One region of the Paenirhizobium cremeum genome, then DNA from elsewhere that is predicted to be linked to it. Evidence: riboswitches for the same ligand, from Rfam matches in the RefSeq annotation. Region 1 holds a riboswitch; the other holds the start of a gene.
The links. Region 1 has a riboswitch for cobalamin ahead of cobU (bifunctional adenosylcobinamide kinase/adenosylcobinamide-phosphate guanylyltransferase). Riboswitches for the same ligand answer to the same signal wherever they lie in the genome.

Region 2: it holds a riboswitch for cobalamin, as region 1 does, so the genes downstream of both, ACLBKR_RS04145 (ABC transporter ATP-binding protein) here and cobU (bifunctional adenosylcobinamide kinase/adenosylcobinamide-phosphate guanylyltransferase) in region 1, are expected to answer to the same signal.

Annotation. Positions count from the first base shown of each region.
Region 1 covers NZ_CP180217.1:1,816,380-1,820,570, reverse strand. Annotated here, with positions in the region: gene ACLBKR_RS09145 (ATP12 family chaperone protein) at 1-193, shown strand, start outside; gene ACLBKR_RS09140 (hypothetical protein) at 259-900, shown strand; cobalamin riboswitch at 982-1,352, shown strand; gene cobU (bifunctional adenosylcobinamide kinase/adenosylcobinamide-phosphate guanylyltransferase) at 1,579-2,100, shown strand; gene cobW (cobalamin biosynthesis protein CobW) at 2,104-3,180, shown strand; gene cobN (cobaltochelatase subunit CobN) at 3,224-4,191, shown strand, end outside.
Region 2 covers NZ_CP180217.1:847,056-851,246, forward strand. Annotated here, with positions in the region: gene ACLBKR_RS04135 (FecCD family ABC transporter permease) at 1-839, opposite strand, end outside; gene ACLBKR_RS04140 (ABC transporter substrate-binding protein) at 839-1,792, opposite strand; gene ACLBKR_RS04145 (ABC transporter ATP-binding protein) at 1,792-2,610, opposite strand; cobalamin riboswitch at 2,719-2,939, opposite strand; gene ACLBKR_RS04150 (DoxX family protein) at 3,131-3,634, opposite strand; gene ACLBKR_RS04155 (DNA-binding domain-containing protein) at 3,619-4,191, opposite strand, start outside.

The DNA of each region.
Region 1 (4,191 bases):
GGCGCTTCTGGCGCTCGCATTTGCCCATGGGCGGCTCGGCCGCGACGAGATCTGGGCGCTCGCCCATCTCGACGAGGACTGGACGGACGAGCATTGGGGCGTGGACGCCGAGGCGCAGGTTCGACGCGCCAAACGCTTCGAGGAAATGGTTGCCGCAACCGCCTTGTTTGCGGCCCTGCGGCTCGCGAATTAACCGCTCGCTAACCATAAAAGTGAAATCCTGCCGCTGACAGGGAATCATCGGCCGGGACGTTTCACATGCTTGCACGGATCTTCAGGTTCAGCTTTGCGCTGCTGCTTCTGGCGGCGCTTGCATCCTGCAGCATTTTCCAGGGGCGGCCGATCACAAGGCCGCTCGTCTACTATGTGCGCGAGGTGACCGTCATGGCGGATGCCGGCGTGCCACTGGGTGTCATCAGAGGGGTTGACCGCCGCGTGTCAGCGGCTATCGCGGCGACGCGTCCGCCGGCCGGCGCCCAGCGTGTGGCGATCCTGGTGCGGATCGAGGAGGTCGGGACGGGCTTCGGCGCCCGTCGTGGCATTCCCAATGCCCGCTTCACGGCGACGGCCGTTTCGCTGGAGACCGGCGAGCCCGTCGCGGAGGGCACGTTCAATGTCAACGGTTCGACCGATGCGCCCGGCATGGCGGAGGAAAGCCTTGCCGAAGAAATTTCCGCCCGTGTCCGTTTTGCCTTCTCGCTGGTCAATCCCTCGCTGCGCAAGCTTGTGCGCCCACCGCGCACGATGATGACAAGGCTCGTCAGCGATCCGCCTGAAGCTGTCGTGCCGGCGATGCCGGAGCCTCCGGCCGCTCCTCCGACCGCGACGCCCGGCAAGTCTTATCCCGAAGACGGTGCCAGCGGCACGGTGACGCTCGGCAAGGGTTCGGCCCGGCCCTGACGGGCCGGCGCCCTTCCGGCACCCGATTGCCCGCGCCGGGCTGGCGCCGACCGCGATTGACTTTGCCCGGAACCGGGCCTAATCAAATTGATTACGGATGGTTTTCATGTCCGCCTGCAGGCGGATTGAAAAGCAAAAGGGAATGCGACAACGGTGACCCAGACCGGGACCGTCCATCGCAGCCGACCCCGCGACTGTAGAGCGGCGAGGGTATTCCGTCCGGTGCCATTTTTCGCTGGATGACGGTCGCATGGTGCGGCCGGTCCGGAAGAAAGGGGAGCCGGAAAAGCCACTGAGGGGCTGCGCGATCAGCCAGGGCGGACGCCTCTATTATCTACGAATCGTCCCCTTTCGCACAGCATCGATCCCTCGGGAAGGTGAGGAATATCCGCTGGCGCAACGAGCGCCACGACCCGCGAGCCAGGAGACCTGCCAACCGTGCCGGGCATTGGCCCAACCTTCACAGGGGAGGATACCCCTTGTTGCCAGCACGGAGGTTGTCGTGGCGACGTCATCCAGAAGCGGGGTCTCCAGATCCCGCGCATTGGCGCATTGCATATTGCTCCCGGGGTGCGCGCCCTGGGATATGGTCGGTGCGTTGCGATTTCTTACCATTGGGGATGACGGCCGGCTCGAATGCCTGCCCATGGTTTCGTCCTGCGGCAGCGGCCTCAAGCGATGACGGTACGGGGATCATCTATCCTTGTGCTCGGCGGCGCACGCTCCGGTAAATCGCGCTTTGCCGAGGGGCTGGCCACGGGTTCGGGCCTCGGCCGGCATTATGTCGCGACGGGCCGCGCCTATGACGACGAGATGCGCGAGCGGATCGCCAAGCATCGCGCCGACCGGGGCGACGGCTGGACGACCCATGAGGAACCCGTCGATATCGTCGGCCTGCTGCGCCGGATCGACGGTTCGGATCGCGTCGTGCTGGTCGATTGCCTGACGCTCTGGGTCACCAATCTGATGATGGCGGAAGAGGATGTCGCGGCACGCTCATCGGAGCTTGCCGCCGCCGTTGCCGGCCTCTCCTGCCGCCTGATCCTCGTTTCCAACGAAGTCGGCCTCGGCATCGTGCCCGAGAACCGCATGGCGCGCGAGTTTCGCGATCATGCCGGCCGCCTTCACCAACTGGTCGCGCAATCGGCGACCGACGTCTATTTCGTCGCGGCCGGACTGCCGCTGAAAATGAAGGGTTGAACCATGCTGCAGCAAAAGATCCCTGCAACCGTCATCACCGGCTTTCTCGGCGCCGGCAAGACCACCATCATCCGCAACATGCTGATGAATGCAGGCGGCAAGAAGATCGCGTTGATTATCAACGAGTTCGGCGATCTCGGTGTCGATGGCGAGGTGCTGAAGGGCTGCGGCGCGGAAAATTGTACCGAGGACGATATCATCGAGCTCACCAATGGCTGCATCTGCTGCACGGTCGCCGACGACTTCGTGCCGACCATGCAAAAGCTTCTCGAGCGCGACGTGAAACCCGACCACATCGTCATCGAGACGTCCGGTCTTGCCCTGCCGCAGCCGCTGGTCGCCGCCTTCAACTGGCCGGACATCCGCACGCGGGTAACCGTCGACGGCGTGGTGACGGTGGTCGACAGCGCGGCGGTCGCCGCCGGCCGTTTCGCCGACGATCACGACCGCGTCGATGCCATGCGCGAGGCCGACGACAGCCTCGACCACGACAGCCCCATCGAGGAACTGTTCGAGGATCAGCTCACCTGCGCCGACCTGATCGTGCTCAACAAGACCGACCTTCTGGACGGCGAGGGCGTGGCCCGCGTGAGGGCGGAGGTGGCCGAGCGGATCGCGCGCAAGCCGACCCTGATCGAGGCGAAGAACGGCGATGTGCCGGCGCTCGTCCTGCTCGGTCTCGGCGTCGGCACCGAAGACGACATCGAGAACCGCAAGTCGCATCACGAACTGGAACATGAGGCGCTGCATGAAAGCGGCGAGGCCCACGACCATCATCACGACCACGACGAATTCGAAAGCTTCGTGATGAAGCTTCCGCCGATTGCCGATCCGGCCGGTTTCGTCGAGCGGCTGAAGGATGTGATCGCAACGCATGACGTGCTGCGCCTCAAGGGCTTCATCGACGTGCCCGGCAAACCGATGCGCCTCGTCATCCAGGCCGTTGGCTCGCGGGTGGACACCTATTTCGACCGTCCCTGGGCGGCCGGCGAGACGCGCGAGACGCGTTTGGTGGTCATCGGCCTGCACGAATGGGATTACGGCGCAGTGGCGGAGGCTGTCGAAAAGGCGGCTTCGTAAGGCCTTAGCCGCCGATGACGCTGCTCCCTTTAGGACAACACTGATGCACCTGCTGCTAGCCCAGAAAGGTTCGATCAGCGATGGCGAGGAGGCGATAGACCTCGGCCAGACGCCGGGCGATATCCTCTTCCTTTCCGCCGCCGATACCGAGCTTGCCGCGATTGCGACCGCTGTTGCGGGGCGGACGGGCGGTCCGAGCGTGCGGCTGGCCAGCCTGATGCAGCTCAAGCATCCGATGTCGGTCGATACCTATGTCGAGCGGACCGCGCGGCATGCGAAGCTGATCGTCATCCGGGCGCTCGGCGGCGCGAGCTATTTTCACTACGCGCTGGAGGCGCTCAATGCCTGCGTCCGTCGGTCGGGAGCGGTCATTGCCGTCCTCCCTGGCGATGACAAGCCGGATGAGGGGCTTTCCGCCTTCTCGACTGTCAAGGCGGAGGATCTCGACGCGCTCTGGTCCTATCTGGTGGAGGGGGGCGCGACGAATGCGTCCGCCTTTGTCGATTACGCCATGTCGCTCATCGGCTTTTGCGAGAGACCGCAGCCGGCTGCGCCTTTGCTGAAGGCCGGGATCTGGTGGCCGGGCAGAGGTGTGATCGGGGTCGAGGAATGGCGGGAGGCCGTCGGAGCTGACGCTTTCTCGGGTGGGATGTCTGCCGGCAGGCCAGAGGGGGGTACTGCAGCCGGGCGCGTGGCCAAGCCGATTGCCGCCATTTGTTTCTACCGCGCCCTCGTGCAGAGCGGCGAGACACGGCCGGTCGAGGCGATGATCGATGCGTTGCGCGCCGAGGGGCTGACGGCCTTGCCGGTGTTCGTCTCCAGCCTCAAGGATGCGGTTTCGGTCGAGACGCTCAGGCGTATCTTTGCCGAGGCTTCGCCCGATGTCGTATTGAACGCCACAGGCTTTGCGGTCTCTGCTCCGGGCAGCGAGCGTGCCTCCACCGTGCTGGACGAGACCGGCGCGGTGGTGCTGCAGACGCTGTTTTCCAGCTCGTCGCGCGAGGCGTGGGA
Region 2 (4,191 bases), 970 kb from region 1:
AAGGAGATGATGCCGGAAAACGCGACGGCGGCGCCGGTCAAAAGGGCGCAAACGACGAAGGTCGCCAGCCGGAAGCGGCCGGCGTTGAGGCCGAGCGTCGTCGCACTCTCGTCGCCGAGCGTCATGGCGTTGAAGTTGCGGGCGTTGAGGAAGATGTAGAGGCCGCATCCGAAAAGGGCCGCCAGCGGGTAGGGCAGGTGCGACCACTGGGCAAGGCCCAGCCCGCCCAGCATCCAGAAGACCACGGTATGGGTGGCGCGGGGATCGCCGAGCAGGATCGCGAGGCTTCCGAGCGAGGAGATCACGAAGGAGATCGCCACGCCGGAAAGGATCAGCCGGCCCGCATCGGCGGAATGCGTGAAGCGCGCCGTGGCGATCACCAGCGCCGTGCTGCCGAGAGCCCCCGCGAAAGCGAAGAGCGGCACCGTCACCGCCCCGAGGATCATGCCGGTATGCAGCATGGCGACGATGGCGCCGAGGGCCGCCCCTGAGGATATGCCGAGCAGATGCGGATCGGCGAGCGTATTGCGCGTCACCGATTGCAGCGCGGCGCCGACGAGCGCCAGGCTCGCGCCGATCGTCGCGCCGAGGATGACCCGCGGCGCCCTGACTTCCCAGACGATGTTGTCGCGGCCCGCCGACCAGCTTGCCTCTATTCCCTCGATCCCGAGATGGCTGGCGACGACCTTCCAGACGACATCGAGCGGAATGCCCGTGGAGCCGACGCTGACGCCGAACAGCATGGTGCCGCCAAGGGCGAGCGCCAGGCCGGCGATCAGCAGCGGCATGGCGTGGATCAGTGCGTGGCGCGGACCGCGGACGAAATTCCGATGACTCATCAGTTGCTCTTCGGATGGAAGGCGGTGGCAAGCGCCTTCACCGCCTCGATATTGCGCGGGCCGGGCGTGGCCTGGGCATAGGGCAGGATCACGAAACGGTTGTTCTTCACCGCCGGAATATCCTTGAAGGCTGGGTTCCGGCGCATGAAATCGATCTTCTCCGCTGCGCTGACCGCGCCGTAATCGACAATCAGCACGATATCGGGATTGCGCTCGATGACCGGCTCCCAGCCGACCTCCGTCCAGCTCGTTTCGACATCCTCCATGATGTTCCTGCCGCCGGCCGCCTCGATGAGCGCCGTCGGCATGGCGAAGCGGCCGGCGGTGAACGGCTTTTCCTCGCCGGAATCGTAGACGAACACCTTCGGCGCCTCGCCCGCGCCGGCGACGGTCGCCGTCGCCGCCGCAATCTCCCGCTTGTAGCCGTCGACCAGCGCGGCCGCCTTTTCCTCGACGCCGAAGATGCGCCCGATGTTGAGGATGTCGTTGTACATGTCGTCCATGGACGACTTGTCCTTCTTCATGATGTGGATGCAGCTTTCGGTCAGTTCATAGACCTTGATGCCGAGGGGTAAGAGCGTGTCCGGGGTGAGCTCTCCCCCGACCTTGAGGCCGTAGTTCCAGCCGGCGAAGAGGAAGTCGGCGTCGGCTGCGAGCAGCACTTCCTTGGTCGGCCGCTGCGGCGCCAGTTCCGGCAGGCTGCCGAGGCGCTCCTTCAGCGCGGCGTCCATCTTGTACCATCCGGAAATGCCGGAATAGCCCGCCATGTTGCCGGTGAGGCCGAGCGCCAGCATCATCTCCGTCAGGTTGATGTCCTGCGAGACCGCGCGCTTCGGCGCCGCCTCGAAGGTGACGTCGCGATTGCAGCTTTTGACCGTGACGGGAAAGCCGGATGCTGCCGCCATGGAGGCGGCAAGGCTGAAGGTGGCGGCAAGAAGAAGGGCTAGGCGCATCAGATACTCCCCTGAACATGCGTTTCGAGATGAAAGGAAAAGCGGGGACGGCCGGTCGCCGGATTGCGGTCGATCACGGTTTCCACGGAAAAGGTTTCGCGAATGGCATCGGGCGTCAGGACGCCGGCGGCGGGACCGCAGTCGACCTGTCGTCCGTCGCGCAGCACCAGAACCCGGTCGGCATGGGCCGAGGCGAGGGCGAGGTCATGCAGCGATACGATGACGGTCGTCGGAAGCGCCGACAGCAGGGCGAGCACCTCGAGCTGGTGGCGAATGTCGAGATGATTGGTCGGCTCGTCGAGGATCAAAAGGTCCGGCTTCTGCACCAGCGCCTTGGCGATCAGCACGCGCTGCTTTTCCCCGCCGGACAGCGAGGTGAAGGACCGGTGCGCCAGATCGGCAAGGTTCAGGAGGTCGAGCGCCGCGCCGATGGCGAGACGGGTCTCCCTGCGGTCAGCTTTTCCGGCATGGGGCGCAAGGCCGAGTTCGACCACCTCGGCGACCGTCAGCCCGAAATCGCCGGCCGGCTCCTGCAGGACCGTCGCCACGCGCCGGGCGACATTGCGAAGCGGCATCCGCCAGATATCCGCGCCGTCCAGCGAGATACGCCCCGCAAGCGGCCGATGAAAGCGGTAGAGGCAGCGCAGCAGGCTGGACTTGCCCGCGCCATTCGGGCCGACGATGGCGAGCATTTCGCCGGCGGAAACGGAAAAGCCGATATCCCGGACGATCGGCGCACGCCGCGAGGGCCCCCACGCGAGATCCTCCACGAGGAGCGCGGCGGGACTAGCTCCGTGAAGATAGGGTGAAAGCTCCATCGCAAGCCTCCGCGAACGCACGGGGGCTCAAGCGAGAATCAGTCGGGCAAAGATCGGAAGAGAAATCTACAATCGCCATCGTCATTCCCCCAGGCACACCCCGGCCAGGTTTCGTTGATCGTCGACGGCAGGTCTCCTGACTCACGGGTCAAAGCGCCTTCGCACCTTCCCAGCCTTTCGGGCCAGTGGCGCATGTTGCGAAGGAACTCGCCGTTCACAGTTGCGGGGGCAGCCACGGATTTGCGCCCTGATGGGTACGTCGCACCGTGTTCCCTTTTAATCCCCTGAAAGCGTATGCCGTTGGGGGAACCTTCAACGACCGGCATGTAACTTTGTAACGGCCATGAAGTCAACTGCCGATATCAGGTTTGTAAGGCTTCGGGCGCGAAGGGGCCTCCTTCCGCCAAAAGCACAAGCGACAAACAACGTCCAATCGCCGATCCCCTCCCGTGTCGGGAGGGGCATCCCTGATGTGGTCCTCGGGTGCTTCCTTGATCGGGCGGGGATATCGCAGCGGATTTCAGGCGGTGCGGCCGGTGGATGCGCCGTTTCGCTCGAGGCGCTGTGCGATCAGGTGGTCGAGGGAAAAGAGGCCCGGCCCGCGGGCGATGACCACGAGCAGGCAGGCGGCCCAGGTGCCGTGGGTCGGCCAGGCGTCCGGATAGACGAAGATTTCGATCACCAGCGTCATGCCGAGCAGCGCCAGGGCGGAGAGACGGCTGGCAAGTCCCAAGACCAGCAGGACCGGAAAGAGATGTTCGGCAAACGCGGCCATGTGGGCGGCAAGCCATGGGCTGAGCAGCGGCAGCCTGTATTCGTTCTCGAACAGATAGATCGCATTTTCCGAGACGCGCCAGCCGTCGAGCTTTGTCTGGCCCGACTGCCAGAAGACGCCGGCAATCGAAAGCCGTGCGACCAGGGCGATGAAGCCGTTCGGAATGCGTTCGAGCATTGCTATGCCGGAGAGCGCTCTGTGCAGGAGCGGCTGGCCCTGCGCCGGGGCCATGGTCATCGGATGTGGCATGGGTTTTCCTCCCTGATCGTGATGTCGATGAATGCGCCGCTGGCCAGGAGTGTGGCGAGAGCGGCCGCAAGGTTGAAGGCGTCCGTCTCCCGGACGGCGAGGTCGGCGGCTTCCGCCAGCGAAAGGCCCCGGACGAGCGCGTCGAAGAAGGCGGCGGCGCCGGGCGGCAGACGATGAACTTCGACGGTCATCGCCGGACGCGCGATGAGGGCGTCCTCGCCCGCCCAGTCGTCGACCGGCGCAAGCTCCGCCTCGCCGGCATTCATCGCCCAGATGGTGACGGCGGGATGGGCGAAGCGCAGGACGGCGAGGGACGGATGCGGCGTGAAGGTGAGATCCGCCAGCCGTTCGGCAGGCACCTGCGCCAGCGTTTCCGCCGCCAGCGGCACGGCATCGGCTGCATGATAGGCGTGCCCGCGGGCGATCTCCAGCCGGATGACGTCGGGCAGGTAGGGCAGGCCCGCCGCCGGCGCGAAGGTCGAGACGAAATCGGCGAAGCCATCGCCATAGTGCATGAGCAGCGGAGAGCGAGGCGGATGCGCGGCGATATATGCCGC